3 regions of the Exiguobacterium sp. RIT452 genome follow, and region 3 is predicted to be linked to each of the others. Evidence: riboswitches for the same ligand, from Rfam matches in the RefSeq annotation. Region 3 holds a riboswitch; each other region holds the start of a gene.

What was found. A riboswitch is a leader RNA that binds a small molecule or an ion and turns the genes downstream of it on or off. The one in region 3 is predicted to bind S-adenosylmethionine.
Positions count from the first base shown of each region.
Region 1: it holds a riboswitch for S-adenosylmethionine, as region 3 does, so the genes downstream of both, mtnK (S-methyl-5-thioribose kinase) here and D3D03_RS09525 (LLM class flavin-dependent oxidoreductase) in region 3, are expected to answer to the same signal.
Region 2: it holds a riboswitch for S-adenosylmethionine, as region 3 does, so the genes downstream of both, metK (methionine adenosyltransferase) here and D3D03_RS09525 (LLM class flavin-dependent oxidoreductase) in region 3, are expected to answer to the same signal.

Region 1 covers NZ_QXJB01000007.1:10,167-20,944, forward strand. The annotation lists gene D3D03_RS13555 (AAA family ATPase) at 1-745, opposite strand, end outside; gene D3D03_RS13560 (ABC transporter permease) at 1,114-2,139, opposite strand; gene D3D03_RS13565 (sugar ABC transporter ATP-binding protein) at 2,136-3,656, opposite strand; gene D3D03_RS13570 (sugar ABC transporter substrate-binding protein) at 3,653-4,735, opposite strand; gene mtnA (S-methyl-5-thioribose-1-phosphate isomerase) at 4,755-5,801, opposite strand; gene mtnK (S-methyl-5-thioribose kinase) at 5,798-6,967, opposite strand; SAM riboswitch class I at 7,046-7,148, opposite strand; SAM riboswitch class I at 7,356-7,457, shown strand; gene D3D03_RS13585 (2,3-diketo-5-methylthiopentyl-1-phosphate enolase) at 7,538-8,728, shown strand; gene D3D03_RS13590 (2-hydroxy-3-keto-5-methylthiopentenyl-1-phosphate phosphatase) at 8,725-9,384, shown strand; gene D3D03_RS13595 (methylthioribulose 1-phosphate dehydratase) at 9,381-10,001, shown strand; gene D3D03_RS13600 (1,2-dihydroxy-3-keto-5-methylthiopentene dioxygenase) at 10,018-10,557, shown strand; gene D3D03_RS13605 (arsinothricin resistance N-acetyltransferase ArsN1 family A) at 10,700-10,778, shown strand, end outside.
Region 2 covers NZ_QXJB01000002.1:603,780-614,557, forward strand. The annotation lists gene D3D03_RS08500 (MDR family MFS transporter) at 1-552, opposite strand, end outside; gene mnmM (tRNA 5-(aminomethyl)-2-thiouridylate-methyltransferase MnmM) at 728-1,318, shown strand; gene D3D03_RS08510 (alpha/beta fold hydrolase) at 1,372-2,076, opposite strand; gene D3D03_RS08515 (GNAT family N-acetyltransferase) at 2,161-2,649, opposite strand; gene metK (methionine adenosyltransferase) at 2,788-3,996, opposite strand; SAM riboswitch class I at 4,124-4,250, opposite strand; gene pckA (phosphoenolpyruvate carboxykinase (ATP)) at 4,484-6,052, shown strand; gene D3D03_RS08530 (EAL and HDOD domain-containing protein) at 6,110-7,363, opposite strand; gene D3D03_RS08535 (alpha/beta hydrolase family protein) at 7,536-8,276, opposite strand; gene ytkD (RNA deprotection pyrophosphohydrolase) at 8,248-8,721, opposite strand; gene D3D03_RS08545 (glucose-6-phosphate isomerase) at 8,853-10,202, opposite strand; gene D3D03_RS08550 (iron-containing alcohol dehydrogenase) at 10,315-10,778, opposite strand, start outside.
Region 3 covers NZ_QXJB01000003.1:101,240-112,017, reverse strand. The annotation lists gene D3D03_RS09540 (PhoX family protein) at 1-429, shown strand, start outside; gene D3D03_RS09535 (SRPBCC family protein) at 578-1,036, opposite strand; gene D3D03_RS09530 (ATP-grasp domain-containing protein) at 1,138-2,085, opposite strand; gene D3D03_RS09525 (LLM class flavin-dependent oxidoreductase) at 2,082-3,140, opposite strand; SAM riboswitch class I at 3,213-3,320, opposite strand; gene D3D03_RS09520 (DUF975 family protein) at 3,439-4,077, opposite strand; gene D3D03_RS09515 (DUF2325 domain-containing protein) at 4,145-5,416, opposite strand; gene D3D03_RS09510 (DUF817 domain-containing protein) at 5,507-6,286, opposite strand; gene D3D03_RS09505 (YczE/YyaS/YitT family protein) at 6,437-7,105, shown strand; gene D3D03_RS09500 (MarR family winged helix-turn-helix transcriptional regulator) at 7,260-7,709, shown strand; gene D3D03_RS09495 (nitroreductase family protein) at 7,725-8,360, shown strand; gene D3D03_RS09490 (nitroreductase family protein) at 8,415-9,050, shown strand; gene D3D03_RS09485 (NAD(P)/FAD-dependent oxidoreductase) at 9,126-10,436, shown strand; gene D3D03_RS09480 (DEAD/DEAH box helicase) at 10,481-10,778, opposite strand, start outside.

The DNA.
Region 1 (10,778 bases), on a different contig from region 3:
CAATCGAGGAACGCGGACTGGCACCAAGATAAAGTGACGCATGACTGCGTGTCGCTTGGACCAGTTGAACGATATATTTTTTGACCGGTTGCGAGACATGAACGCCCTTTACTTCTTCCTTCATCCGCAACAACTCGTCGCGGGTGATGACCGATTCAAGTGTCTCGATCGGCTCGTCCCGCTCAAACCGCGTCAACAGTTTCATCTCCTGCTGGAAATCCGGATACCCCATTTTGACCTTGATTAAAAACCGGTCAAGTTGGGCTTCCGGGAGTGGATACGTTCCTTCGTGTTCAATCGGATTTTGCGTTGCCATGACAAAAAAGGGATTTGGAAGCGTATGAATCTCTCCATCGACCGTGACATTCGCTTCCGCCATCCCTTCCAGTAACGCCGATTGCGTTTTCGGTGATGTTCGGTTGATTTCATCCGCCAGGACAATGTTTCCCATCAAAGGACCCGGCCGGTATTCAAACTGACTCGTTTTTTGATTATACATGGATACGCCCGTCAAATCGGACGGCAACAGATCGGGTGTAAATTGAACCCGTTTGAACGTCAAACCAATCGAACGGCTGAACGCCCGAACAAGCATCGTTTTCCCGACACCCGGTACGTCTTCCAGTAACACGTGCCCTCCGGCAAGTAATGCTGCTAAGGATTGCGTAATCACATTTTCTTTACCGATGATTACTTTTTCTACGTTGTCGATGATCGCTTGAATCTCCTTTGTATATGTTCGCATTGTCTGGCCCCTTGCTATTTAGTAGTTGAATTTTCTGACTTTTTATATCATCTCATATCCGCTGTTTCTTTTAAAGGAATACGGGTACCTCAATACGCACAAAAGGGGGGTCGCTGTTCGCGACTCCCCCTTCCTGCTTTCAGGAACGATCACATCTCGTAAACCGTTCTTGAGCCGTGCAATCTGCACGTAAAACACGTATCAATCCGTGTCTATTGTCATGTTGCCTTCGTCAAGTCCGGTGATCCTCTTCTCCTCGAAGCGACATGCGATCGTTCCCTATACATTGGTAATCATTCATGTGCATCACCATCCTTTCATATACTGAATATTACCGATTATATTAGAAGTTAAACCTACTTTTTTGATTATTTTTTCTGATAGCGGTAATAGGTCGAAGCTAAGGCCAGTGCCAGGACAGCTCCCTTGATGATGTTCAAGGAATAGTAAGGGACAGATAACATCACCAGTCCGTTTTCGAGCACCCCGACCAAGCAGGCTCCGACGAGTGTACCGACAGCATTTGGTTTCCCTTGTCCGGCAAACGACGAACCGATGAACGCTGCTGCGACCGCCGGCATCAAATAGCCGGATCCGGCGTTAATTTGCGACGAGCCGACTTGTGAAGCGAGGAGAATGCCTCCGACCGCTGCGAGCCCCCCGGCAATTACATAGGCCAGTGCCCGGTAACGTTGCACCGGGATTCCCGTCAAGTGTGCCGCTTCCGGATTTCCGCCAATGATGTATAAGAAGCGGCCGTGTCGTGTATGGTTTAAAAACAGATGCGTTACCGCAACGACGACCAACATGATGAAAATGATCCACGGCGCCTGACTGATTGTCAAAAATCCTTCCGGAATCATCCCGACCGTCGGTGTCCCGTCGAGCCGCGGCATCCCGGCACTGATCGATCCACCGCCGGTATACGTCATCGCTACCCCTTCAAAAATGAACATCGTCGCGAGTGTCGCAAATAAGTCGGGAATCTTGAATTTAACGATCAACAGCACGTTCACCAGCGCAACGCTTAAGGCAATCAAAATCGCCAAGCCAATCGACAAGCCAAGCGGGAGGCTGTACCAGACAAAAAATGATACGACGAGCGAACTGGCAAATGTCGCGGTTGAACCGACCGACAGATCAAAACCGTTGACGGTCAGCGAAACGGTCAAACCGATCGCAATGATCGTCACGATCGAGATGCTGCGCAAAATGTTGATCAGGTTCGCGCTTTGTAAAAAGCTTGGTGCCGTTACGGCAAAAAAGAAGATGAGTGCGAGGATTGCGAGGACGATCCCCCAATCATTCAAAAAGCGTAATATTCGTTTACCGGCCGGTTGCCGGTCCGTTTTTCGTTCCTGTTCCGTGCTTGGTTCGTGCAATACTTCGTTCATGACGTTGTCCCCCCTGTCGCGTATAACAGTAATTGCTCTTCCGTCGTCTCCGAGGTCTTGGTCTCGAACACGATTTTGCCGTCATACATGACATAAATCCGATCCGTCACCGTCAGCAATTCATCGAATTCACTGGAAGCATACAGAATCCCTTTTTGCTGTTCAGCCAGCTGATGAATCACGTGGAAGATTTCCCGTTTCGCCCCGACATCGACGCCTTTCGTCGGTTCGTCGAGCAGCAGGACCGATGCGTCGGCGAGGAGCCACTTACCGATCGCGACCTTCTGTTGATTCCCGCCCGAAAGTCCCGCCACGCGTTGCGTTTCATCCGTTGATTTAATCGCCAATCGTTTGATGATGTCCTTGGCGGCAGTCCGTTCCTGACCGGTCTGGACCCAACCGAACCGATTGACGAATTGTTTGAGACTCGCCGCCGTCATGTTTTGGTAAATCGGATCCGCGACAAGGATACCTTCTTTCCGCCGTTCTTCCGGAACCAGACCAATCCCGCGGCTGACGGCCTCGTGCGGCGACCGGATGTTTGCCGGTTCGCCGGCTACTCGAATCTGTCCTGCCGCAGTCGGAATTACCCCAAAAATCGTCTTACAGAGCTCGGTTTTTCCCGCTCCGACAAGTCCGGCAATTCCAATTACTTCACCTGCATGGACCGTCAAGGACAGCTGATCCAGCTGTCCCGTGACCGATACTTGATCAAGTTCGAGCAACGCTTGTCCAACGGGTCTTGTTTGCCGGTCCGTCTGTTGCAAACGTCTTCCGAGCATCTGTTCCACGATCGTCTCTTTCGTTTGCCCGACCAGTGCTTGGCGGGCGACCAGTTTCCCGTCACGCATGACGGAAATCGACTCACAGATCGTAAACAACTCCTGAAGGCGGTGTGAGATGAAAATCACGCCCAGTTGTTCACGTGTCGCCAGTTCCTTGATGACCCGAAACAGGTGCTCCGTCTCCCGCTGACTGAGTGGAGCCGTCGGTTCATCCAGGATTAAAAAACGGCTGTCTTGGACGAGTGCCCGGGCGATCAAAACCAACTGCTTGTCGGCAAGACGCAGTTCACTGACCCGTTGCCGGACATCGATGGAAGACTGGAGTTTCCCGAGCGCCTCCAGTGCAATCTGTTCAAAACGGCGTTGCCGGATGACCCCTTTGAGCTGTCCGTTCGTCAACAAATCGAGACAAATGTTTTCTGCGACCGTCAAGTACGAAATCAGTGCCGTATCGACCTCTTGGTAGACGATTTCAATCCCCGCTCGTTTGGCGGCACGCGGCGAATCAATCGTCAACGGCACGCCTTCAAACGAAATCGTCCCGTCGTACGAAGTATGCGCTCCCGCCAATACTTTCATCAGCGTCGACTTACCGGCTCCGTTCGCTCCGACGAGCGCATGAATTTCCCCGCGGCGCACGGAAAAATTCACCTCATCCAGCGCTTTGACACCCGGGAATTCAATTGAGATCCCGCGCATCTCGAGCCGGTTGGTCACATCGGACTGTGTCATTTCGAAGCATTCGCTTTCCGCAGTTTTTCCATCCAAGGTTCGTTGAATTTCTCGGACGTGCTCCAGCCTTTGATGATCGTATCGAGATTGTACATCGTCGTATCTGCTTTGAGTGCCTTTTGCTCGACTAATTTAGCATCCAGGTCAAAGCTGTCCGGTGTTTTTTCGCCGGCCAGTTTTTTCGCCAGCAGACGCATGTCCGTCTGTCCGATCAAGTGGGGATCGACGGCACTCGTTGACACCCAGTTGCTTCCTTTCTCACGCATCAAGTTAATGTCTTGGTTCGAGACATCGATTGAAATCAACGGGATTTCCTGACGTTTGTTATCTTTTAAGGATTTATAGGCGCCCTTGGCGACTTCATCCCACGCTCCCCAGACGGCATCGATGCTTCCTTTCGGATATTTGGCGAGAATCGCGTTCATCTTCGTCGCAATATCGCCTTGGACATCCTGGAAGTTCGTTGGTCCAACCGTTTCAAGCGTCTTGATTTTGCCATCGGCTTCGTACGTCTTATAGATTTCCTGACGACGGTCCAGCGGTGCAAATCCCGGACCAAACCATAATTTAATGACCCGGACCGGCTTGTCGTCCTTCACTTTTGTCACTTCATCGAGTGAAAGTTGCGCCAGTTTGTGATCATCTTGGAAGGTCTCTGTGATGCCTTTTAACGTCTGGTCTTTTTTCTTCGTCACCGTATCAAACGTCACGACTTTAATCCCTTTGTCGATTGCCGGTTTGATCATGTCGTAGGCATAATCTTCTTTTCCGTGCGAGATGATCAGTCCGTCATAATCCTGCTGAACGGCTTGTGCCACCAGTTCCTTGAACTTGACGTCATTGCCTTCGGAGATGAACGTGTTGACCTTAAAACCAAGCGCTTCCCCTTCTGACCGGGCACCGTCCAAAAATTGTTTCGTATGATCGTCGGATGCGAGATTGCGGATGACGGCAATCTTGACGTCTCCTTGGACACTTTCCGGGACACCGCTGATTTTTTTCGTCGGTGTCGCTTCACTATTGGCGCAAGCAGCCAGCAAGACCGCCGGTGCAAGTACAGCAAATGCTAATTTTTTCATCTGGATCTCCCCTGTCTGTTTAAATGGTCTGTTGTCCTACCGTCTGTTCGATCGTTTCCACACTCGGTCGTTCGATGACGCCCAGTTCCGTGATGATGGCAGTGATGAGTTCGTGCGGTGTCACGTCAAACGCCGGATTAAAGACCGGTACACCCGCAGGCGCCGTCACCTGTCCGGCAAACTGCGTCACTTCCGTCGCTGCCCGTTCTTCGATCTCAATCTCGTCGCCTGATAAACTCGTTAAGTCAAACGTCGACAGCGGTGCGGCGACGTAAAATGGAATTCCGAAGGCACGTGCGAGTAACGCCAGCTGGAACGTCCCGATTTTATTGGCCGTATCGCCGTTTCGGGTAATCCGGTCCGCTCCAACGATGATGGCGGTGATCTGTTTTTCCTTGATCGTATGCGCGACCATATTGTCCGTGATCAAGGTGACGTCAATCCCTGCCCGTTGCAACTCCCATGTCGTCAAACGCGCACCCTGCAACAAAGGCCGTGTTTCCGACGCATAGACGGATAACGGGATGCCTTGCTCCTTGGCGAGATAAAACGGGGCCAGTGCCGTCCCGTAAGCCGCTGTCGCAATCGATCCGGCATTACAAATCGTCAACACCCGGTCATTGGCCTGAAACAACTCCAAGGCATGCACGCCGATTTGCCGTGACGTCTTGGCATCCGCTTCATAAAGCGCCACCGCTTTTTGTTCCAGACGTTTCGGCAGTTCTGCAAGCGTCGTGGCCGAAACGATGAGCTGATTCAGTTCGTCGAGCACGTTCCGCAAATTGACGGCGGTCGGCCGGGTGGCCAGTAATTGGGCCGACACCGTCAGCAGTTCCTGTTTCACTTCGTCAAGCGATCCTGTTGTCCGAAACGCTTCCTGCACGAGGACGAAACCGCCGAATAAACTGATTGCCGGCGCCCCCCGGACACGCAGTTGTTTAATCGCTTCAATCGCCTGCGCCAAATCGTGAATGACTTCATACCGTTCTTCTTCCGGGAGACGGGTTTGGTCCAAGATCGTCACTGTTCCGTTTTCATAGATGATGCTCTGAACGAATTGACTCATCGGCTGAGTTCCTCCGTTACATCAAAGTTCCGCAGATCCGTAAACGTCTTGCATTCCGTCCGGCGTTTGATCAACGCAGTACCGAGGCGTAACGCATGACGTTTTCGTTCGAGACGAACGGTCGGATCGGTAATCTGTTCCAAGTCCGCGACCGGTGCCAGTCCGATCGTCCGGCGAATCAACTCGCATCCGGCAAACCCAAGCGCATCTTGTAAAATCGTACTGAGGACATCCTCAACGAGACCGTCCGCTGAACGGAACGGCTCCACCGCTTCCCGCTCCCACAACGCCTTGAACGTCGACGCAAACGTCAGCCAAAACGTATCGATGTCCTTGATCCGTTCCTCGCGCAACCGGTCATAGTCCGGATAAGCGGCAAAAAACAGATGGGCGATGAACTGACCGACATCAAACCCAAACGGACCGTAAAACGCGAACTCCGGATCGATGACCTTGGTTTCTTCCGCCGAGGCGAAGATGCTGCCTGTATGTAAGTCGCCGTGCAGCAAGGCATCACCTTTCGTGATGAACAGGGCTTCGAGCTTTGCGACTTCCCGTTTCAGCTCCGCGTCGTTCCAGATCCGGTCGACTTCCGCTTCCAGTCCTGCTTCAATCGTATTCGTTTCCGCATCATAAAACGGGTCCGTGAAAATCAGTTTCTCCGTGATGTCGCACAGATCCGGATTGTAGTACTGACGGGCGATCTGTTTTTTCGCGACCGGTCCGAGGGCAAAATCCGACGTATAAAACAGCGTCCGGGCCAAATACGAACCGATGTGTTCCGCGAGCAACGGATACTTTTCTCCCGCAAGCAATCCAGCCCGGACGATTGTCAGATGAGACAAGTCTTCCATCACCGTGAAGGCTTCTTCTTTGCTGGCATGATACACACGCGGGACAAACGGAATCGCGACTTTCGCGAATTCTTTTAACGCGGACTGTTCGATCCATGCCCGTTCGAGCGACAGCGGCCAGCTTTCACCGACGACCTTCGCATACGGTAACGCTTGTTTTAAAATCAGGTGCTGGTCCCCCGCATGAATCCGAAAGACCAGGTTTAAATTGCCGTCACCGATTTCTTCTGCCGTCACCGGTTCGTTGCCGATCAGACCGAGTGTCCGGACCCGTTCGATGGCGTCCTGTACTGTAAATGCTTGATATCCCATTCTGATTTCCCCCTTGATGATCACACGAAAAAACGCCCCTTTTCGTCAAAGAAAAGAGGCGCAGTAGAATACTCCGTCCTCTTATCTCTCAGACGAATGTCTGTTGGATGTAGCACCGTGCCGGATGGTCGGTTGCTGCGGCGTCTTCGGGCCAATTCCCTCTGCCAACTCACGATAAGAGTCATATGTAGTTGTCGTGTGGTTTGATGTTGATTTGAATACTACGTGCGCCGACCACCCTCTGTCAATTCCAAATTTTAGTGCAATCCGCTCAAAACGGAGACATCTATAGAAGGAGTATTTTCAAAAAAATAAATTTTCAAAATATAGTTTGACAAGTCCGGCATCTCATGTAAAAATTGCAATTAGATTTCACAATTTCATCCAATTCTTATCAAGAGCAGACGGAGGGACGAGCCCTACGATGTCGCAGCAACCGACCACTTGGCACGGTGCTAATTCTTGCAGCTAACACGCTGACAGATAAGAGTCCACGCGCAATTTTTCATGGTCTCTTGTCATTGACGAGGGACCATTTTTGTATTTTTTAACAAGGGAGAGACGACGATCATGGCGTACATTACCGCAACTTACCAACTCGGCGTGACCGATCAGTTACCAAAACGGGCAGAGCAAATCGCCCTCGGTCTGACGGTCGGCTCATGGACCGATTTGAATCATTTGGAACAACAACAGCTTGAATCCTTCAAAGGACAAGTCGTCCATACGGAAGAACACGACGGAAAAGGGTATGTCACGATCCGTTATCCGGAACACAACGTCTCACGGGACTTTTCGGCGATTTTGACGACCGTCTTCGGCAAGCTGTCGCTCGACGGTCAAATCAAACTGACGGATCTCCAGCTTCCCGCTTCGTTCACACCGGATTTTCCCGGTGCTAAATTCGGCATCGAGGGCGTCCGCCAATTGATCCAAGTCCATGACCGCCCCCTGTTGATGAGCATCTTCAAAGGCGTCATCGGACGGGACCTCGTTTTTTTACGGGAACAACTCGAAGCCCAGCTTGCCGGCGGGATTGATCTCGTCAAGGATGACGAGATCTTATACGACAATCCGCTGACACCCGCACTCGACCGGGCGCGGATCGGACGGGAAGTCCTCGATGTGCACTATGAACGGACCGGTAAACGGGCCCTCTATGCGATTACGTTGAGTGGTCCGGTCTTCCGCTTGAAAGAACAGGCGAAACGACTGGTTGAATCCGGAGCGACGGCACTCCTGCTCAACACGTTTACATACGGGCTCGATGTCTTGCGGGAACTGGCAGCCGATCCGGAAATCCCGGTCCCGATCTTTAATCATCCGGCGTTGAGCGGTGCCTTGATCGCCAGTCCCGAGTACGGGATTGCCGCCCCGGTCCTGCTCGGAACGTTGCCGCGGATTGCCGGTGCCGACTTGACACTGTTCCCGTCGCCGTACGGGAATGTCGCCCTCGCCAAAGACTTGGCCCGCGGAATTGCCGTCGAAGCGACCCGAATCGGTGAGACCAAAACGATTCTCCCGGTCCCGTCCGCCGGAATCCACCCGGGTCTCGTCGCCCAGCTTGTTCGTGATTTCGGCGTCGATTCCGTCATCAATGCCGGTGGCGGTGTCCACGGTCATCCGCAAGGTGCTGCGGCCGGAGTCATCGCTTTCCGCCAGGCACTCGACGCAGCACTGGCCGGCGAATCACTGACAAGTGCCGCCCACCGGCACGAGGAATTACGTGTCGCCCTCGATGCTTGGGGGATCACGAAATGACGATCCGGATTTTATGTGACTTTGACGGCACGGTAACGGAGCACGATAATATCATCGCCTTGATGCAGGAGTTCGCTCCGTCGGAAAAATTTGACCCGTTAAAACGAGGTGTGCTCGACCGGTCACTCTCGATCCAGTCCGGCGTCGGACAGATGTTTCAGCTGCTTCCGTCCAGTCAAAAACAGGACTACATTGATTTCTTGATGAAACGGGCGGTCATCCGTCCCGGCTTCGACACCTTGCTCGCCTTTGCCAAATCGAACGAGATTGACTTTTCCATCGTCAGCGGCGGGATCGACTTTTTTGTCCAGCCGATTCTTGCGGATGTACTGACGGACGAAGCGGTTTATTGCAACGGCAGTGACTTCAGCCAGGAGACGGTTCGAATCGAATGGCCGCATGCCTGCGACGCGGCCTGTACAAATCAATGCGGCTGTTGCAAAACCTCGATCGCCCGGAAGCTGAAGCAGGACGGTGACACGATCATCGCGATTGGCGACTCCGTAACAGATTTTGAACTGGCTAAGCAGGCGGATCACGTTTATGCACGGGATTATCTGATCACGCTGTGTGAACAGCACGGCATCCCGTATACGCCGTTCGAAAACTTTCATGACATCTTGAATCATCTCCAGACAAAGGTGGTGTACACATGACCTTCTTAAAACGATATGAAGAATTACGGGCCGTCAAACAGGAACTTGCAGCACGCGACTGGTTCCCAGGCACAAGCGGCAATCTCGCCATCCGGACAGCCGATCAACCGACTGAATTTCTCGTGACGGCAAGCGGGAAGGACAAACGGCAGGATACACCGGACGACTTCGTCCATGTCGACGCGTCCGGTCAACTGATCGGCGAACAGACGGGGCGTCCCTCTGCTGAAACGTTGCTCCACGTCGAGGTCTTCAACCGGACGACTGCCGGCTGTTCCCTTCACGTCCATACGGTCGACAATAATGTCATTTCGGAACTGTACGGCGACCAAGGCGAGATTCGGTTTGCCGGTCAGGAAATCATCAAGGCACTCGGCCGTTGGGAAGAAGATGCGGAAGTCCGTGTACCGATCATCCCGAACCATGCCGACATTCCGACACTTGCCGCTGCCTTTGCAGCGCATGTTCATGCCGAGAGCGGCGCCGTCCTGATTCGTAATCATGGCATCACCGTCTGGGCACCGACTGCCTTTGAAGCCAAAAAACAGTTGGAAGCATTCGAGTTTTTGTTCAGTTACACCTTAAAACTACAAACGTGCCGACAGGCGATTCATTAAAAAGGAGGAATTTACAATGGCAACAGTACTTTTCCAACAGACAAACGAACGGTATACGGATCAAAACGAGGTGTCTTCATTCCTTACCTCACGCGGTGTACTCTACGAACAATGGGACGTCTCGAAACTGCCGGCGGAGCTGGTTGAAAACTATACATTGACGGATCAAGACAAACAAACGATTCTCGATACGTTCCAAGCTGAAATCACGGATGTGTCAGAACGCCGCGGCTATCAGACGGCAGATATCATTTCGTTGTCGGATGCGACACCAAACTTGGACGAGTTGCTCGTCAACTTCCAGAAGGAACATCACCATACGGATGATGAAGTCCGTTTCATCGTCAGCGGTCATGGCGTCTTCGCAATCCAGGATGACGAAGTCGGTTATTACAACATCGAGCTGAACCCGGGCGATTTGATTTCCGTCCCGGTCAACACTCGCCATTACTTCACGCTCCAGGACGACCGTCAAGTCGTTGCCGTACGGATTTTCGTGACGACGGACGGCTGGGTGCCGATTTATGAAAAAGACGCACTCGAGACGACCAACTAAAAAGGATTTCTCAGGACAGACTGCTCCGCGGCTTCAAGCCCGGCAGTCTGTTTTTTTGCAATTCCTATCCTACAAACATGCCGCTTGTTTTCGTTTCCTCCTATATAATGAAGAAAAGACTCTCGAACAGGAGGACACGTTCATGATGATTCGACCCGTCCAGGAAGCTGACTTACCGCATATCCTCGCCATCTATAACGAAGGAATCGAAGACCGGATCG
Region 2 (10,778 bases), on a different contig from region 3:
AATCCAGTTCAGACCAACGAGTAACACCAGCGCAAACAGCAGGTACAAGACAAGATTCGCGATGAAAATAAATTGAATGTCAATCGCCGCAATCTGTCCACTGATTGCCGTTCCAAGCGCAACGCCGACATTTTGGGCGACATAAATCGCGTTAAAGGCGCGTCTTCCGCCTTCCGGCCAGATGACACCTGTCAACGCATAAATCGTCGGGAAAACCATCCCGCCGACAAATCCAATCAATCCAAGCATCAGAACGTATCCGGTGAAAGTCTGGTGGAACATCCATAATCCGACCGAAGCCAGAACGAGACCAACGACACTGATGACAAGTGTCCGTTTACCACCGAGCCGGTCAAACGCTTTTCCTCCAATGTAGTTTCCGACGATGGCAAGCGCCGAGTTGACGAACAACGCCATTCCCGCTTTTGTCATCGATTCGCCTAAATATTCATGAATGTATAATGTATTAAACGGCCATAAAAAAGAGGATCCTGTTGTATTGATCGCCATCGCCAATACCAGAATCCAGACCGCACGAGGTAATTTCGGCATGATCAGTTTCCTCCAATATAGTTTCCAACCTTGCCACTTTACGAAATTGCATCGTACTCTGTCAAGGAACTTCGATTTAAACGAACAATCGGAAAAATGATACAATTGACTAAATGATCGGATTTGCGGGTACTTAGAAAAAACAGAACAGCTATCAGGAAGAGGAGTTTATGCCATGTCACTTGCACGAGTATTACCTTACGCCAAAGAATTACTGGAGTCCGTCATCCATGAAGGGGATTGTGTCGTCGATATGACCGCCGGGAACGGTCATGATACACACTTCCTTGCCGAACAAGTCGGACCAAGCGGTCGGGTCATCGCTTTTGATGTTCAGGAGCAGGCGATTGAAGAGACGAAACGCCGGTTGCAGGCAGCTCATGTTTCGGAATGGGTCGATTTGTATCACGAAAGTCACATCCATGTCGGAGCACGCCTGTTCGAAGAACAGCGTCCGATCCGCGCCGGCGTTTTTAATCTCGGTTACTTACCGGGAAGTGATAAATCAGTTACGACGACCGGGGAAGAGACGTTAGAGGCGCTCGGCGCCCTTCTGCCCGTCCTTGTGCCTGGAGGAATGATCGTCCTCGTGATTTATCACGGACATATCGAAGGACGTAAAGAACGCGACGCTGTCCTCGACTATGTTTCGCTCCTGTCCCAACAAGATTATGCCGTCTTACAATACCGCTTTTTAAATCAACAAAACAATCCGCCTTTCATCGTCGCCATCGAAAAAAAGCTTAAAAAACAAATCATCGACTAAAAAAAGGAGGATACCGTCGCGGGCGACGGCATCCTCCTTTTTGAATTGGCTTCTTACTCTTCGACGAGTTTGAGGAACAACAGTAATTTTTCGGCAAACCGTGTGTTCAAACGTTCGAAACTAAAGTGCGGGAAGCCGTGAAGACGCTGCAGATAAATCTGATCGCCTCCCATTTTCCGGCACACTTCGAGCGTCAGCTTGACATCGGCAAACTGATCGTCCGGCGCATAAAAACAGGCGAGATGGACACGCGGTAATTTTTTCCGCTCTTCATCATGCAACACGATCTCTTCTTCAATCTCGCGATACTGTGCATACGTCAACTCACCGAGACGAACCGCATCTTCATTGTTTTGCCCAAACGGTAACGTCCCGAGCGGTGCATCCGGGCGAAAACGATCAAATGCACTCGCAAATACTTGTTTGACGCCGCCGAGCTGTTTCGAATTGTGCCAATCAAACAATGGCGAGATGAATGACAGACTGGCGATCGGCAATTCGTATTCCTGCAACAGCCGGTTCACGACGAGTGCTCCCATGCTGCAGGCAATGATATGAATCGGAAGCTTTCGTTTACCGGCTTCCCGTAACGCTTCTTTTAATAATTGTTGGTGTTCTTCAAACGATACACGACGTGGTGCATCGACCAAAAGCACTTCATATTCCCGTTCCAAGACGCGAATCAATGCTTCGCTCGGCCGGGCACGTAATTGGAGTGGATATACAAGGACAATCACTCCGGTTGGTTGTTCTACCACACGCTCACCTCTTCATCAGATATCCATCTAGTATGCAACAAATCCGACTTCAGCAAAACCGCCTCAAGTCGGATTTCTTTTCCCTTATTCATATATACGTTGCAGCCGCGTCACAGGTTCCACCTGTCCAAACACTTCTTCCGTCGTTTCACTGACTTCTTTAAAGCCGAACGAGGTCAAAAAGTGACGGGCTTTATAATTACGTGATTCGACGTACACTTCGATGGGAGAAGCACCTTGGCGCTCGAGTTCTCGAATCAGCCGCCGCCCGATTCCGTTCTGTTGGTATTTCGGCAGGACATAGAGGCGGACAATTTCCCACGTCCCGTCGACATCAATTGCATGAATGAATCCCACAATCTCCCCATCGATCAGACCTACATTAAAATATTCTCCGCGCGCTTCTTCTGCTGTCCGGATTGCCCGAACGACTTCTTCTTGCGGGTAGGCTTCCTGAACGAAATGGGCTTTCGAGCGCTCAGAATAGATTTCCTCGTACGTATCCATCCAAGACGTGAGCGCAATATCATGAATGCGTGCTGCATCAGCAGGAACTGCTTCGCGTATCTCCATACCGAAATCCCCCTTTTCCTTTTACAGACTCATCTTCTTTTACCCTTTTCTAGAAATTTCAGTCGTTTCCCTGCAAAGTTCCGGAGAAACAAAAAAAGTTCAGAAACACCCTTCAAAAGGGAGTTTCTGAACTCAGGATTATGCGAAACGTTTTGCCTGCTCTTCAAGAGCAGCAGCTTTATCCGTTTGCTCCCATGGCAATTCGATGTCTGTACGACCGAAGTGACCATATGCTGCTGTCTGACGGTAAATCGGACGGCGGAGATCAAGCATCTTGATGATGCCTGCAGGACGAAGATCAAAGTTTTCTGCAATCAATTCGACCAGTTGAGCTTCTGGAAGCTTACCTGTTCCAAACGTATCGACAGCGATTGAAACCGGGTGCGCAACACCGATTGCGTAAGCAAGCTGAACTTCCGCTTTTTCCGCAAGACCAGATGCGACAAGGTTTTTCGCGACGTAACGTGCTGCGTAGGCAGCAGAACGGTCTACTTTGGTTGGATCTTTACCAGAGAATGCACCACCGCCGTGGCGTGCGTAACCGCCATACGTATCAACGATGATTTTACGACCTGTTAATCCAGCATCACCTTGTGGTCCACCGATGACGAAACGGCCAGTCGGGTTGATGAAGAATTTTGTTTCAGCGTCAATGTATTCCGTCGGGATGACCGGAGCGATGACGTGTTCTTTCAGATCAGCTTGAATTTGCTCAAGCGTTACTTCTTCTGCATGTTGTGTTGAGATGACGATTGTATCGACGCGAACAGGTTCATTGTTCTCGTTGTATTCAACCGTAACTTGCGTTTTACCATCCGGACGGAGGTAATCGAGTTGTCCTGTCTTGCGGACTTCTGCAAGACGACGGGCAAGTTTGTGTGAAAGTGAAATCGGAAGTGGCATCAGTTCAGGTGTTTCTTTCGTTGCGTAACCGAACATCAGACCTTGGTCTCCTGCTCCGATTGCATCGATTTCTTCATCTGACATGTTTCCTTCGCGTGCTTCAAGCGCCTGGTCGACACCAAGAGCGATGTCTGCTGACTGCTCATCGATCGAAGTCAATACAGCACATGTGTCTGCATCGAAACCGTATTTAGCGCGTGTATAGCCGATTTCGCGAATTGTCTCACGAACAACTTTCGGGATATCCACGTAAGTCGATGTCGTAATTTCTCCTGCAACTAAAACAAGTCCTGTCGTGACAGAAGTTTCTGCCGCAACACGTGCGTTTGGATCCGCTGCAAGAATCGCATCCAAAATTGAATCCGAAATCTGGTCACAGATTTTATCCGGGTGACCTTCAGTTACTGATTCCGACGTAAATAGTCGGCGATTAAGGTTTGTCATGTTTGACCCTCCCAAAAAAGAATTTGACGGTGTACTCATTTCCCCTAGTTGAGTGGGACGGTAAAATGAAAAAAACCTTTCCATGTCCAAAAATGGTCAGGGAAAGGTTGTGCGTTCTTCCTTTACCCTCTTATCGTTCGAAGTGTTTACTTCGCTTCAGGAGAGCACCTTTTCCTATATTAATGATGAAACTAATATAAGACGGTTGCCGGGTTTCTTCGGGCCTTGTTCCCTCCACCTGCTCAGAATAAGAGTATCCGTTACGAATTACATGATATAAACTTGTGCCCACTCTGTCAAGCAACGTTTTAATTTCTAGTCGAAAAATTTTGAAAGAGATGTTAAACTGTTTATGCTGAAAGCGTTTCCAGATAAATAGAAATCAGCGCATGAAAAATGATTGCTCTATCTTTAGTATGTCATATATAATGAATGTGTCATACTAATTGTAGAGCCAAAACCAACGTAGGGGAAAGGTGGGGTCAGGATGCCGATGACGGTCCTGAATATCGAAGAACTACTCAAGAAGGAGCATGTGTTCAAACAACTATCTGTTGCCGAACTAGTCGAACATGCGATTCGCAACAACGAAGGAGTTCTTGCAGAAAATGGTGCTTTGTCTGTAGAAACGGGGAAATTTACAGGTCGTTCACCGAAAGACAAGTTCATCGTCCGTGATCAATCATGTGAGACACATATCGATTGGGGCCATGTGAATCAGCCGATGGAGTCGGACAAATTCGAACAACTGTTACAAAAAGTTCTTCGTTATATGAACGAAGCAGATCAACTCTACTACACAGAGGCAGCTGCTGGTGCCGATACACATTTCACCCTCCCGGTACGCGTCGTGACAGAGTACGCTTGGCATAATCTGTTTGCGAAACAATTATTCTTACGTGAATATCCTACGGTTGCGGCCTTTGAACCATTTACGGTCGTCTACGCACCACATTTCAAAGCCGATCCGCTTGTTGACGGCACTAATTCGGAAACGTTCATCGCCATGTCATTCGAACATCGTATTGTTTTGATCGGCGGAACGGAATATGCGGGAGAAATCAAGAAATCGATTTTCTCGGTCATGAACTATCTGTTGCCGCAACAAGATGTGTTATCGATGCACTGTTCCGCCAACGTCGGACACGAAGGAGACGTCGCCTTATTCTTCGGACTCTCCGGTACTGGTAAGACCACCTTATCGGCAGACGACAGCCGTCAATTGATCGGGGACGATGAGCACGGCTGGTCTCATGACGGTGTCTTTAATATCGAAGGCGGCTGCTATGCGAAGACGGTGAACTTGTCGCGTGAAAAAGAACCACAAATCTTTGATGCGATTCGTTTTGGCACCGTCCTTGAAAATGTTGTCCTCGATGACACCCGGACTCCGGACTACGATGATACGTCGAAAACGGAAAACACTCGCGCGGCTTATCCGATCACAGCAATTGACAACATTGCCATCCCGTCACGTGCCGGTCATCCGAAAACGATCGTTTTCTTGACGGCTGATGCATACGGTGTGTTGCCTCCGATCAGTAAACTGACGAAAGAGCAAGCGATGTATCACTTCTTGTCCGGCTATACGTCGAAACTGGCTGGGACAGAACGCGGTGTCACGGAACCGGAAGCGACGTTCTCGACATGCTTCGGCTCACCGTTCCTGCCGTTGATTCCTGAAAAATATGCGACGATGCTCGGTGAACTGATCGATCGTCACGGCGTGACGGTTTACCTTGTCAACACCGGTTGGACCGGCGGTGCTTACGGAACAGGCAGCCGCATGAAACTGGCCTATACGCGCACGATGGTCAACGCTGCCGTCAACGGTCTGCTTGCCGACATCCCGACAGAAGAACATCCGGTGTTCGGATTGCATATGCCAATCGAAGTACCAGGTGTTCCGAGCGACTTGCTGAATCCTGTTAAAGTTTGGGCGGATCCGGCTGTTTATACAGAACAAGCAACAGCACTCGCCCATAAATTCAAACAAAACTTTACCCGCTTTGTCAGTGCGACCGATGCGATTAAATCAGCCGGTCCTCGTGTTTAAGCCGTCTCCAAAATAAAAAAGTTGAGCCTCTGCTTGAGGGGCTCAACTTTTTTGTCTTCAAACAATCGAATCCGTTTTGTCTTGCAGATGGAGTTCTTTTTGAGCCAACCATTCTTGGCTTTCTTTCAGCAACTCATAGGCACGTCGTTTGGAAATACCAAACCGGTTACTGAGCAGCTCAAACCGTTCGAATTCGCCGCGATCTGCACTGATTGCAAGCAACAGACAATCCCGAAACGGGTGGTCCTCTCCTTGCAAGACATGTTTTAATGCAGGCTCAATCGGCAGTTGGTCGATGATTTCATCGATATCAACCGACAACAGGGCATCAATATGCGAAAGTAATCCGATCATGTAGGCACTTTCTGCTTTTAACGTTTTTGTTTCCGTCGCAAACAGCTCACATAACTTGGCACAGTGTAAAGACGAACGCAATAATTCATCCGACCACTTATACGGACTGGCGAGTTTCATCTCGCGTAAAACAATTAGTGAAATCCAGCTCTTCAGTTGGGAGAAGCCTAACAAAGAGATCGCTTGCCGGACCGAGCTGACTGTATTCCGTAAACCGATTCCGGGAGAATTGATCAATTGGAGGACTTGGACACTGATGTATGGGTTTCTTTCAATCTCATCGATGATCTCATCATAATACTCATCTGTTTCGAGCCATTTCAACATCTTCAGCAAGACCGGTAATTGCGGTGGGACGGCCTTTCCTTTCATCAACATCGGTTTGGCATAAAAATACCCTTGAAACCAGTCGTATCCCATTTCAAGGCTTCGTGTATGATCTTCATGGGTTTCCACCCGCTCCGCCAGAAAACGCATGTGGGGATAATTTCGTTTCAGGATATGCAGAATGGCACTTTGTTCTCGTGGATTGATGGCTTCGATATCGATTTTGATCAAATCAATCAAATCAAATAATTCAGCACCATGATGTCGCAGAAGATCTGTGACAAAATCATCGAGTGCCAGCATGAATCCTGCTTCTTTCCATTTTTTCAGCGTGTGTAACATCGCGCTGTCAATGTGAACGGTCTCCAAGACCTCAATCACAAAACGGGTTGGATCCAAGTGATCGATTAACTCCGACTGCAACAAGTCTCCCGTAAAGTTAATGAACAACCGTTTTCCTTCTGCCACACGGTCTACGCCGAGATGGACAAGCGTGTTGGTCAACACGTCCATCGTCGCTAAGTCGCCGTCAAAAACAGCCGGTGCATCGACTGAACGATAGAGTAATTCAAAAGCATCAATCGAACCGAACCGGTCAACGATTGGTTGTCGTGCAAGTAAGATTTCCATCTCATGTTCCCCTTCTCGATCCGTTAGTCAGGCTAATTTTATATGTTCCAGTATATCAAATATCCATTTATCTTAAAAAATCAGTTTTTTAAAAGATATCAATGTTGCAAATATCTAAAGAAAAAAATCACCCCAATGATACGCATTGAGGTGATGACAACATTAAATTCCGTCACGTCATCATCCAGTTGATGACGTCATCCGTCACTTCGAATTTTTGGCGAATCGGGAATTGATGGGCATATTGATACACTTTTAAATGCGTCTGCTTTGGATAACGGGCGGCGTAATTCGTCGCATGACGCAATCGGACATTTTGATCGTACAAGCCGTGAATCAACAAGACATCGCCTTGCGGCGGAAAATAGAGCGGAGAACGAACTTGATAAGCTTCTTTTTGTTGATCCGGCAACCCACCCGTGAAGCGTCGCAACATCTTCCGCATCGTCTGCTGCTCTTCATACGTCCAGACAAGGTTTGTCACCCCGGCCCAGGAAACGGTCCGGGTGACGGGACGATGATGCGCAAGCAGTAACGCCATCTGTCCACCCCGGGAAAAACCAAAGACCGACGTCCGGTCCACTCGTTCATCCAACCAGTCAAATGCCGAAATCGCGTCGCGAATATCGTGGTGACCAAAATCTTCTTTGCCCGTCCCCCCCAGGTTTCCCCGGTAAAAGGGAGCCATGACCAAGTAGCCGGCTTGAGCAAACTGCATCAGACGCGTCGGTCGGACCATTCCGATGTTCCGTGTCCCACCACGCAAGTACAACAATCCCTGACCGTTGGCACGGACCGGCAGGATGACGTACGCACCGACCTGTTCGCCGTCAGATGTCTCATAAAAAATCCGAAACGTCCGGAACGGTCCCTGCCGCGGTAATTCAAACCAATCGGCGTTCGGCGAGTACACGCAATGTCTCCGGAAGGACGCGGTCCTTCATCATGAAGCTGTATTGACGGTTCGTATCAAGACGAGGTGGGATGTCGTCCAGCAAGTAAGCACCGTCTGTTTCATCCACTGCAAGATGCGGGACAAGGGACTTAATTTCGGCAAAATAAATGTTTTTGATGATGGTGTCTCCCCGTCCTTCAACACGGTATTGTCCAATGTATTGGAGACGTTCAATCCGTCCCCCGGTCTCCTCCATCACTTCTCGGTACGCCGCTTCCTCAGCTGTCTCTCCGGGCTCGACTTTCCCCCCCGGAAACTCATACCCGCGCTGTTTATGATGTGTCAGCAACCATTTCCCTTCGTACACGGCAATGACCCAGACATGAAGCGGATGAATCGAGAAGGGATGGTCCTCAAAACTCAGTTCAACCCGATTTTGGTAATAATCTAAAAACGTAATCACGTGCGTGCACCTCATTTCTTCTTCTCTCTTCACTTTACCTGTTTCGAAAGCATTCTAAAAGTGAAAGTGCGTAGGAATTTGTCAGAATGACAAAAAAAGACATCTCTCGAATCCGAGAGATGTCAAGATGCTTATTTCAAGCGAGCTTCGAGCTCTGCTTTTTCCGCTTCAAATCCTGGTTTACCCAGTAAAGCGAACATGTTTTTCTTGTAGGCTTCTACTCCCGGTTGGTCAAACGGGTTCACGCCGAGCAGGTAACCGCTCATCGCACACGCTTTTTCGAAGAAGTAGAACAAGAATCCAAGATGGTACGGCGTCATTTCTGGTAACTCAACCGTTAAGTTCGGCACTTGTCCATCTGTATGGGCAAGTAACGTTCCTTCAGCTGCCTTATCATTAACGAATTGAATCGATTTCCCTTCAAGGAAGTTCAAACCGTCCAAGTCCTGTGCATCTTTTTCAATCGTCAAGGCATGACGCGCTTGTCCGACTTTAATGACCGTCTCAAACAGGTCACGGCGTCCTTCTTGCACGTATTGACCCATCGAGTGAAGATCCGTTGAAAAATCAACCGCTGCCGGGAAAATGCCTTTGAAGTCTTTTCCTTCTGATTCACCGTACAACTGTTTCCACCATTCCGAAACATAATGCAGGGCCGGTTCGTAGTTGACGAGGAGTTCGATTGTTTTCCCTTTCGCGTATAACGCGTTACGGACGACTGCGTATTGGTACGCTTCGTTCTCCGCTAAGTTTTCGTTTGAGAACTGAACTTGGGCGTCACGTGCGCCAGCCATCAATTCTTCAATCGAGATGCCTGCCGCTGCGATCGGTAACAGTCCAACCGGCGTCAAGACAGAGAAACGTCCACCGACGTCATCCGGAATGACAAATGTTTGATAGCCTTCCGAATCCGCAAGTGTTTTCAAGGCACCACGCGCTTTATCCGTCGTAGCGTAAATCCGGTCTTTCGCGCCGGCTTTTCCGTACTTGTCTTCCATGAACGTTTTCAAAAGACGGAATGAAATCGCAGGTTCTGTCGTCGTTCCTGATTTCGAGATGATGTTGACCGACACATCTTTCCCTTCAAGTACTTGGAACAAATCGTGTAAGTACGTTGAAGAAATGTTATGTCCGGCATAAATGATTTGTGGTGCTTTTCGTTCTTCTTTGGATAACAGATTATGGAACGAATGACCAAGCATCTCGATTGCCGCACGGGCACCAAGATACGATCCGCCGATTCCGACGACTAACAAGACATCTGAATCCGACTTGATTTTTTCTGCGGCCGTCTGAATTTTCTCAAATTCCGCTTTGTCGTAGTTTGTCGGTAAGTCGACCCAGCCGAGGAAATCACTGCCGGCACCTGTACCGTTGTGAATCGCTCCGTGTAATGTTTTTACCGTATCCGCCATATAGTCCACTTCATGTTGTCCTACGAATTGTAGGGCCTTCGAATAATCAAAACGTACTGTTGTCATTCACTCGTCCTCCTTATTCATTCGCAAACAAATGCGACCTTCCTTTTCATTAAAACGCAAGAAGGAAGGTCGTTCAAGTCTTTTGTGAAAAGATTAGCAAATGTTACAGCGCTTATAAAGCAGCCGTTACGATTTGACGGACATCTTCGTTACCAAGTGATTTGAAGTTACCGAAGTCTCCGCGTGTCATGGCTGACTTCACGATCGAATCGATTGTATCTTCTTTGATATCGTAGTCCGCGAGACGGTTTGGTGCACCAAGTGATGTCCAGAACGCGCTGATGGCATCGATTGTTGCGTGAGCCGCTTCCATCTCTGATTTTCCTGCCGTATCGACGTCAAAGACGTTTTCACCGAGTGTCACGAAACGATGGGCGTTTGACTCGTCGAGGACGTGACGCATCCAGTTCGGGAAGAGAATCGCCAGACCGCCTGCGTGCGGGATGTCATGCACTGCTGAGACCGCATGCTCGATGTTGTGCGATGCCCAGTCACCACGTGCGCCCATTTGCAGGACACCGTTGAGTGCCATCGTACCTGCGAAGAGAATCGTACCGCGAAGTTCAACGTTTTCAA
Region 3 (10,778 bases):
ATCGGAGAAGATTTAGCAAAACCGGACGCGTACGGCAATACGGCGAATCCGAACCTCGTCGCTAATCCGGATAATCTGGCATATTCGGCCGCATCAAAAACGCTCTTCATCGGTGAAGACAGCTCGCTCCACACCAACAATTTCGTCTGGGCCTATAACCTGAAGACGAAGAAGCTCTCACGGATTCTTTCCGTCCCGGTCGGTGCTGAAGCGACAGGACTCCGATCGCTCGATCACGTCGGTGGTTACAGTTACTTGCTCAGTAACTATCAGCATCCGGGTGAAGGATTGGATGGTAAACAAATCACAGCCGTCGATTCAAAAAAACTGGAGCAAGCGATGCAAGATGGCATCGGTATCCAAAAAACAGGCGGTGTCGGTTACCTATCCGGTCTGCCGACAGGTCAAAAATCATATTCTCACCGTTGAGACAACACAAGGGGCTGATTCAAAAAATCAGCTTCAGACGAAAGAGAGAGGTGGACTTCAAAGTCCGCCTCTCTCTTTCTGTTTTTTTAGACTCCTATGTTGCACGAGACTCCTTTAGGAAGATGATTGCTTGCAAACCGCTTTTGAATCACGCACGCAGTTGACTGGCCTCTTCTTCCACACGACGGAGTAATCCTTGCACGATTTTTTCCGTCTCCCGTTCACCTCCGAGTGACAACAGGCTCCGGCCGACAAAGTTGGCGCCTTCGTTTTTGCCGGTATAAATCAGCTGACAGCTCGTTTCGTCGAGCCGTTTCAGTGTAAACGTCATCTCGAGTTGAAAGATTTTAGCAAGAGTAAAGCCAATCGTGTTTTGCTTAAAGTCCGGTTCGCTTGTATACGCAAGATCCGTCACGATGTACGTCTCTAACCGGTTCCCCTGCATGTACGTTTGCCGATACGTCGAACCGACGACACCCGGTTTGCGTTCAATCACTTCGTGCTGGACGACACCCGGAATTAACCGTTGCAACCGATCGTGATCAAATAAATGCCAAGCCTGCTCGATTGGAACGTCGAGGACTTTTTCTTCGTGCCATGTCACCATCCGAACACCTCCCTTACTAAAAAATACCCTGATGTGTGCAGTTCTAACTTCAGACTACACACAGACAGGGTATTTGGCTTATTTTAATCGGCAATCACGATTTACTTTACCGTTTGACGTTCCAACGCATTCCCAAGGAACTTCGCGAGCTCCAGCATCCCGAACTTACCGGCGGCCGCTTCCGCATCCGAGTTGTAGTTCGTATTCGTGTTGACATCATACGTATAGATCGTTCCGTCCGCATCCTTGATGAATTCAATCCCGGCGACAGCAATCTGATTCGCTTGCAGGAAGGCTTCGTATTGCTGGATGATCGGATCATCGAATCCATCAACGACTTTAAACTTCATCGGAGTTTGTGGTGCTTCTTCCCCGACCGGGCAGAACAAGTCATCAATCACACACGCATCCGCCGGGCACAGTTCAAAGCCTTCTGATGTATCAACTTGTACGGCGTAAACGAATTTTCCGCCGACGAATTCACAACGCGTGATATACGGTTCAGGCGCTTGGATATACTCTTGGATCAGGGTGATGCCGTCGACCGGCTCATCAAAGGTCGGGCCATCGAGATACGTTTCAAGTGCTTCAATCGAATGGAACAACTGGACACCGAGTCCTTTTCCGGCACGATTGTGTTTCGTGATGAACGACGACACCCCGATGTTTTTCGCCGCTTCAGCAATCTGATCACGTCCGACGGCAGCCGTCGTTTTCGGAACACGGATACCGGCTTTTCGAAGAGCCGTATATTGATTGATTTTACTGACTTCCAGTCGCAACGCACGTGTTCCGTTGAAGACGGTCCGGTCGTGTTCCTCGAGCCATGCGAGCACCCCTTCCGTCAGTTCCGGCGCGTAGCGGTGCCCGCGCGTATGCGAAGACGCACTCATCCGGCTGTAGAAGACGCCTTCTGGCGGGATTTCATCAAGCGGGACCTGTCCTTCATCGAGATGCCACTGTTCATACGGCAACTCCAGTTCTTCGAGTCGTTTAATTAAATGGTCCGTCCATTCCTGGTTTTCGTGTAAGATATGAATTTTTGTCATTTGGTTTGACCTACCTTTCGTTTTTCTTCGACAAGCGGCATGACGTCGCGCGCGAAGCGTTCCATCTCTTCAAGTTGTGGTGAGAATTGAAGTAATAATAAGGAGACACCCACCTGCTCAAACGCAAGAATCCGTTCGGCAATCTGTTCTGGTGTTCCAATCAAATCAGGACGGAGTCCACGGTTGGAGACCGAATAATCGTTCCGTTTCACCTGTTGTTCGAGTTGCGATTTGCTGACGAAATCGTCGTACCCGACGTACCCGGCACCGTCTTCCTTGACGTCCGTGATCCGCTGCCACTCTTGAACAGCCTCTTCTTCCGTATCGCGGCAGATGATATACGCAGCCAGTCCAAAACTTTCAAGCGGCGGTTGCCCGGTCGCTTGTCGACGCGCCTTCATATCCTCAATCTTGACGGATACTTCTTCCACCGTTCCGCCGTGCATGACATAGGCATCACAATGATTGACGATGGTTTGTTTGCCGGCTTCACTTTCCCCGCCTGCGTACAACTTGATGCCCGGTCGTTGAACCGGCTTCGGATGCAGTTGTGTCTTCTCGAGCGTATAGTAGTTCCCGTCGAAGCTGTACGGTGAAGCGTCTGCCCATAATCCTTTCATGATTGTGACAAACTCTTCCGTCCGCGCATACCGTTCGTCATGCGCCGTGAAGATCCCGTTGTATTGCCGCGCTTCTTCTTCCCACCAGGCAGAGACGACGTTCAGTGTAAAGCGTCCGTTGCTGAGTTGATCGATGTTTGCTGCCATCTTCGCGGTCGTCGCCGGGTTATGGAACCCCGGACGGACAGCTGTCATGATTTCCAGCCGTTCCGTCGTCGCAGCAATCGCCGCTGCTGTCGTCCAGGCTTCAAGACTTGGTGCTTCCAGCCCTTTGATATCATTTAAGTTCAATTCCGCAATCAGCGTCGTCGAAAATCCGATTTGTTCTGCTGTTTGCGCCACCTGCTTGGCATAATCGAACGTCGCCGGCATCTGTTCGTCCTCGACGTTTCGTAACCACCCTCCAAAAATCGGTAACCAAAATCCATACTCCATCCGTTATGTCCCCCTTATTAAAAAAATCGCTCTTCTCGAAAATCGAAAAGAGCGACGGATTAATCGTGTCTGCTCTTATCTGTAAAGGGGTTGATCCCTTTAGGAAGTAGCACCTTCCGCTTATGATGCGGGGTTGCTGAAGTGTCTTCGGGCCATTCCCTCGACTTCTCTTGATAAGAATTATTGGAATTATCGTACACTTTTTAGCAGAGTAAAGCAACCACTAAACCTTGTTTTCCAATCGGAATTAAAAACAGTATCAAAAAAGGACGAGAGCTGGGCTCTCATCCTCCTTGTCTTAATATGGGGCAACAAATGTCGACTCTTCGACAGGTGCTTCTTCACCGCGGATGCGGTCATAAAACTTGGCGAGGGTGACGCTGAAGTAAGGTCCGACCCAGAGGAAGGCAATTCCAATCGTAATCAAACCGAGCAGGAACCAACCAATAAAGGAGAGGACAAGCATAAAGGCTTCCATCTTGTGACCATCCATCATTTGGCGTGAACGCGTAATGGCATCCAAAATACCGATTGACGGCTCGTCACGTAAAATGTAATAAGTCAGCATATACGAAAATGACTTGATGATTCCCGGAACGATCAACAGCAAGAACCACAATCCAAGAAGAATACCTTGAACAAGCGACAGACCAACTGCTTTCAAGAACAGCTTATACGGCTCGAATAAATCGACAATTTTTGCCTCTTCTTTACGGGCGACAGACAGCGCAAGCCATGCCCAACCGATCGCAAGCGGCAGGAACAGGATATTCAACACAAATCCAATCAAATCGATGAACTGAAAGTCTTCGTTCGGATCAGAAGAAAACGTTGCTGGAATCCCTTGAATGATGAGAAACAGTAAAAACATGAGTGCCATGAAGACCCAGCGACCGTTAAGTGACTCACGTGCCGATAGTTTTAATTCTTTAATCATAAAGATCCTCCTTAAAATAAGTTCTACTCCTATTTACGGCTTAAGCAGTAAGGAGTTTCAGTTATTTTCAGGATTTTCCTGTTTTTAGCTTGTGCAGGCGTGCTTTTTCGAGTTGACGTTGGCAAGCCGTATACAGCGAACGCCGACCATCGAGACGTTCCATCGCAAATGGGATAGCATGTTTTTTGGCTTGTGCGATGACATGGGCTGACGCCGCATGCGAAACACGACTTGTGATAACGACGATGGCATCCGTCTTTTGCGCGAGACAGGCAATTTTCTTCGCCGACTGGGCATCCCCTGCTAAATGAATCAGCTCGATTCCGGTCTCAGCAAAAAATGTCCGGTAGACCGGTGCCTGCTGTTCGTTTCCGACGATGACGAGCCGCATTCCTTTAAATGCTGCAAACTCAAGCGGCTCCTTGTCGACGTAATCGATGGGTTGTCCCGGCAGCGACGTCGTGACGAGCGGTGTAATCGGTTGTTGTTTCTTTTGGCGAATCCGGCGTGGTTGCCGGACCTTTTTCACGGTCGGTTTTCGCTTTATCTGCTTGGCATATCGCCCGGTCGATTTTTTTGAAACGATTGTCACGGCTATTTCTGCCGTCGCGTCTGTCGGTTTAGATTCTGTTGACGGATCGAACGGTTGAACAATCGGTTCTTCATATTGGAAAGCATACTTCCAGGCAATCGTCAGTGTTTCCGGATGACCTTTCCACATGACCAAGTCGACAAGTTGTCCTTCCTTCAATTGAAAGAATCGCATATCTTCGACCGGAGTAGCGTAGTAAAACGGTTTTCCCGTCTCATCCTTCAACGGACCGTTGACCGTCGACTCGATGATACCGTGATTTTTGACGATACATTTTTCAAAGACGATTCGTTGCTCCAGCGTCTTCATTTGATCGGTTGCGACGACGGCGAGTACTTCCAGTGACGTCCGCCGGTGGTCTTGATGGATAATCTGGACGCGGACTTCCATGCCGTGCTCGAGATTCCATTGGCGGATTTCCTTTTCCGAGATATGGCTGTTCGGCCATTCCTGCAACGATCCGCCTTTTAATTCCCGGACAAATGTATACGCATACCGTTGTTCGACGATCGGTTCGTCCGATTTTGGCAGTTCTGTCAGCGGACCGGGTGACGTCGGCTGCTCTTCTTTCGTCGGTTGAAGCACCTCTTTCGGATGCACACGTGGTGTATAGTAACGCGACAATTGAACCCATTCATCGATTCCCCGGATTTCCTCAAGCAACAACTCCCAATCTTCCGCCGTTTCAACGATCTGTAATTTACCGGCGACCAACGCTTTCGCCCGTTCCATGATTTGTTGCATCATCTCAAACAACCCCTTTGCTTTTTTTCAACTATAGCAAGGGGGTTTCGTGTAGGTTGGTCTAAAAATAACCAGGTATTTTTTTGTTAATGGTTAGGTTTTAATTTCGATTGACGGATCACCCAACCGGTATTTTTCGACGGCCACAATTAAAATCGTGATGATCACAAGCAAAAACCAAGACGACAGTTTTCCGAAGTCGACCAGTTCCCAGCCCTCCTCTTGATTCGGGTAGACCCATCCTTTAAAAAACGTCACGATATTTTCAGCGAGCCAGATGAACCAGGCGATCAGACCAAATGATAAAACCAGCGGCATCCGGTAGACGGTCTCATCCAACCGGTAATAGACCCAGGATCTTAAGAAAACAACGGCAACAAGTCCCATTAACAGCCAACGGAAATCAAATAACCAGTGATGGGTAAAAAAGTTTAAGTAGACTAACAGCCCTAACAAGGAGGCGAGAAGCGGACGGGGAAATTCTGTGATCCGGAGATCAAACCGGCGAAAGGCCTGGCAGATGTAGCTCGCGACACTCGCATACATGAAACCGGCATAAAGCGGCACACCAAACACCTTGCTCCAGGCGTCTTCCGGATAACTCCAGGAACCGACCTGGACTTTAAACAACTCCAGTCCCAAGCCAATCGCATGAAAGATTAAAATCAATTTGAACTCTTCTTTTGTTTCGTAACGTGTTACAAGCAACATGATTTGAACAAAAAGACACCATACTAAAAGCAAGTCATAGCGCGCGATCGGTTCCGACGGAAGGTACCGGGATACCGCAAGCGCCAAGAAAATCGCAACCGGAAAGACACAACAGATGGCCTCGAGATATGTAAAACGGATGAAATGGCGGATTTTTTGCATGAGGTGACCTCCTTTTCATTAGTATACGCATCCGGAGAAGTGATTCCCTCCACCTCAAGATGGAAAATATCGGATTCACTTCAATTTTCTCCATCAAACATGGTACAGTTAATGAATCAATTTTACTCCGAAACGAGGTGTCCTCCATAAATGAGACAGACAATTCAAACGTCCTGGCTGTTACGCTCCGTCCTGAAATGGACATTGTTCTTATTTGGTCTGTTTTTACTCGCCGTCGGTTCATCGATGATGATTACGGCACAACTTGGCGTCTCGACATGGGACGTCCTTCATTTGGGTCTTCAAAACAAAACGCCCTTTTCCGTCGGGACGATCATTCTCCTCGTCGGACTGTTGCTTGTGTTCGTCAAGTATTTGCTCGACCGGGTCACACCCCAAATCGGTACGCTCGTCAATGCGATTTTTGTCGGGGTGTTCATGAACCTCGTCCTCAGTTCAGGTCTTTTGCCGTCGTTTTCTTCCGTATGGCAAAACACGCTGTGGCTGATTGCGGGAATTTTTATCATCGGAATGGGCGCCGGCCTTTATGTCGCCGTCGGTTACGGTGCCGGACCGCGTGATGGACTAACACTGACACTGGCGGAACGATTCGGAACGTCGATCCGGATGATGCGGACATTCATGGAAATCACCGCCTGCGGAATCGGTTGGCTGCTCGGCGGACCGGTGTTCTTCGGAACGATTTTATCGATTTTCTTGATTGGTCCGTTCCTGCAGTTTTGGTTGGGTCATTTCCGCCGGATGATTGCTGCCATCGATGCCGGAACGATTCCCCGGAAACAACAGAAAATTAGTTAAGTCGTTTGACTCGATACCTTTTCATCCGAAATGGTATCTTTTTTTGTGGATGAAGCATATTAGTTGCAGCATGAAAACAGACACGTTATATTCGTTTACATATCAATCTTTGATACGTCAAGGATTTTTCGAACGAAGGGAAGGATGTGATGACTTGAGTATTTCTTGTACTGAAAAAGGACGATTGATTTATGCGCTCGTCTCCGTCAATAAGACAATCGCTCAAAAATTTGATCTTTGTACGGACGGTTTCAGCCAAACCCGGATGGATCTGCTCGCTCAACTCGAGGTGGATACGACGATCAGCCAAAAAGAACTGCAACAACGCGTCAACGTCGATAATGCTGCCGTGACACGCCACTTGAAGCATCTCGAAACGAACGGGATGATTGAACGTGTCCGTTCAGCAACGGATAACCGCGTCATTCTCGTTTCATTGACGCAAGAAGGTGCCACCCGCATTACACGACTACGTGAGCAAAAAGATGAATTCCTCGAGCAATTGCTTGAAGGATTCACGGCAGACGAACAACATCAGCTGGCTCAAATGATGCAACGAATTGAAACGAATGCCCTCACTTTACCTAAAACAACGGTTAATTAAAAAGGAGAATGTCAGATGACTACACAAACTACAACTGATTTCATGGAAATCGTTAAAGGACGCCGCTCGATTCGTAACTACGACACAAACGTCAAGATTTCTAAAGAAGAAATGACACAAATTCTCGAAGAAGCAACACTTGCTCCCTCTTCTGTGAACATGCAACCGTGGCGTTTCCTCGTCATCGACAGTGCTGAAGGGAAAGCGACACTCGCACCACTCGCTAAATTCAACCAAGTCCAAGTCGAGACATCATCCGCTGTCATCGCTGTCTTCGGTGACATGAACGCGATCGATCAACTCGAAAACATTTATGATACAGCAGTCGCACAAGGGCTCATGCCGCAAGAAGTCCGCGATCGTCAAGTACCTGCGATTCAAGGCATGTACGAAAGCGTTCCGGCGAGTGCTCTCAAAGACAGCATCTTGATTGATTCAGGTCTCGTCTCGATGCAATTGATGCTCGTTGCCCGTGCGCACGGCTATGACACTAACCCGATCGGCGGCTATGAAAAAGATCAAATCGCCGAAGCCTTCGGTATGGAGAAAGACCGTTACGTTCCGGTCATGCTTCTGTCCATCGGAAAAGCCGTCGACGCTGGATACCCATCCGTTCGTCTGCCGATCAACGACATCACAGACTGGAAATAAGCAGTACCCGTACTAACCAAAAATAGAGAACAAACAAAAAGGGAGATTATTACTATGACAACTCAAACAACTACAGACTTTATGGAAATCGTTAAAGGACGCCGTTCAATCCGGAACTACGACACGAACGTCAAAATTTCTAAAGAAGAAATGACACAAATTCTTGAAGAAGCAACACTTGCTCCCTCTTCAGTCAACATGCAGCCGTGGCGTTTCCTCGTCATCGACAGTGCTGAAGGGAAAGCGACACTTGCACCACTCGCTAAATTCAACCAAGTGCAAGTCGAGACATCATCTGCTGTCATCGCTGTCTTCGGTGATATGAATGCAGTCGACAGCATCGATACAATCTATGATATGGCTGTCGAAAAAGGCTTGATGCCGCAAGAAGTCCGTGACCGCCAAGTTCCTGCCATCAAAGGCTTCTACAGCCCGGAAGATACAGAGACACTTCGCGACAGCATCTTGATCGATTCAGGTCTCGTTTCAATGCAATTGATGCTTGTGGCACGTGCGCACGGTTATGATACAAACCCAATCGGCGGCTACGAAAAAGATCAAATCGCTGAAGCCTTCGGTATGGAGAAAGACCGTTACCTTCCTGTCATGCTCCTTTCGATCGGAAAAGCAGTTGACGCTGGTTACCCATCGGTTCGTCTGCCGATCAACGACATCACAGACTGGAAATAATCACAAACAACCAACCGGATTCCTCAACAGGAATCCGGTTTTTTTGTATACTGACCAAAAGGAGCTGGTCAAATGATGTATGATGTCACGATTATCGGTGCCGGGATCGCCGGAATCTTTTTAGCCCATGAACTGATGGAACAGGGACAGACGGTTCTGTTGATCGATGCCGGAAAACCACTTGCGCAACGGACGAAACAGGAAGCCTACCTCGGTTTTGGTGGACTCGGTAAATCAGAAGGAAAATACAACTATTCTGCCGGATTCGGAGGTGAACTCGCCGAGAAACTTGGAGCAGAGACGACGCTCCGCTTGATGCACCAAGTCGATGCGCTCCTTTGCCGCTACGGAGCAGATCAAGTCGAGTCGTACTCCACGTCCAATCCCGTTTTAGCTGATCGGGCCAAAGTGGCCGGTCTTGAGACAATCGAAACGACGGTCCGGCATTTAGGGACCGCACTATCGGAACGGATTTTAAGACGGCTCGAAGCCGCACTTCACGAACACGTCATCTTTCGTTTTGAGACGGCTGTTGCGACAATCGAACGGCAAACAGACGGATTTCTGCTCACAACTGAACACGAAACATTTTCGAGTCAACGCGTCGTCTTCGCGACCGGACGCTCCGGTACTGCCTGGATGCAGGAGCAACTTCAGTTGTTAGGTCTGGCTCAAAGCAAAACCCGTCTCGACCTCGGCATCCGGATCGAGATGGAAGAAACGGCATTCCGGACGTTGTTACAGGACACGTTCGAAACAAAACTGGCCTATGCGTCAGCAGCAGGGACCGCCGTTACATATTGCATGAATCCGAAAGGACGGATCATCCGCAAACATCAGGAAGGTCTCGTCATGCCGGACGGGCAAAACTTCCGCGAACAGCATTCCGGCACGACCAACTTGAACTTCACGCTGTTTTTACCCCGCTACTTTGCGACACTCGAAGAAGCGAATCATTATGCCGCTTCCGTCATCGGACAGATCAATCAAGGGACAGACCGGATTGTCGTGCAACGACTCGGGGATTTGCGGACCGGTCGTTCGACGCAGTCAGGTGCTCTCGCCGAAAACAAAGTGCGCCCGACACTTGAAGCGACAACGGGGAATCTGATCGAGGAAGTCCCGGGCACGGACATCACGGTCTTGTTGGAATTTCTGGAACGACTTGAGCAGTTACTCGATACGCCGCTCTCAAACGACACACTGCTGTACGGCATGGACGGAAAATTTTATGCTCCGATGCTGTCGACGTCTGTCACCTTTGAAACGGACATCCCGGGACTGTATGCCATCGGCGATTGTTCCGGTGTGACGCATTCGTTGTCGCAAGCCGCTGCGAGCGGACTGTATCTTGGACAACACCTGACACAAAAACAGCCGTCCTAAGAGATAAGTTCCCTTAAGACGGCTGGTTGAACGTGCAGTGCACTTTATTTTTTAAACGCTTCATACACCTTCAGCTGTTTGCCTTTGACTTTTGTCGTCTTCATTGCCCGCAAGACGAGTGGACCTTTTCCGTTCAGGATTTCCACATACGTGACGGTATCCTGAATCGTGATGATCCCGATGTCTTGAGCGGTCATGCCTTCAATTTTCGCAATCGTTCCGACAAAATCAACGGCACGCAGTTTCTTTTTCTTCCCGCCGTTAAAATACAGCTTCATGATATCCGCGTTAAGTTGCTCCGTTTTCGAGGCCCGGACGTCTGCCGTCGTAATTTTCTCTTCA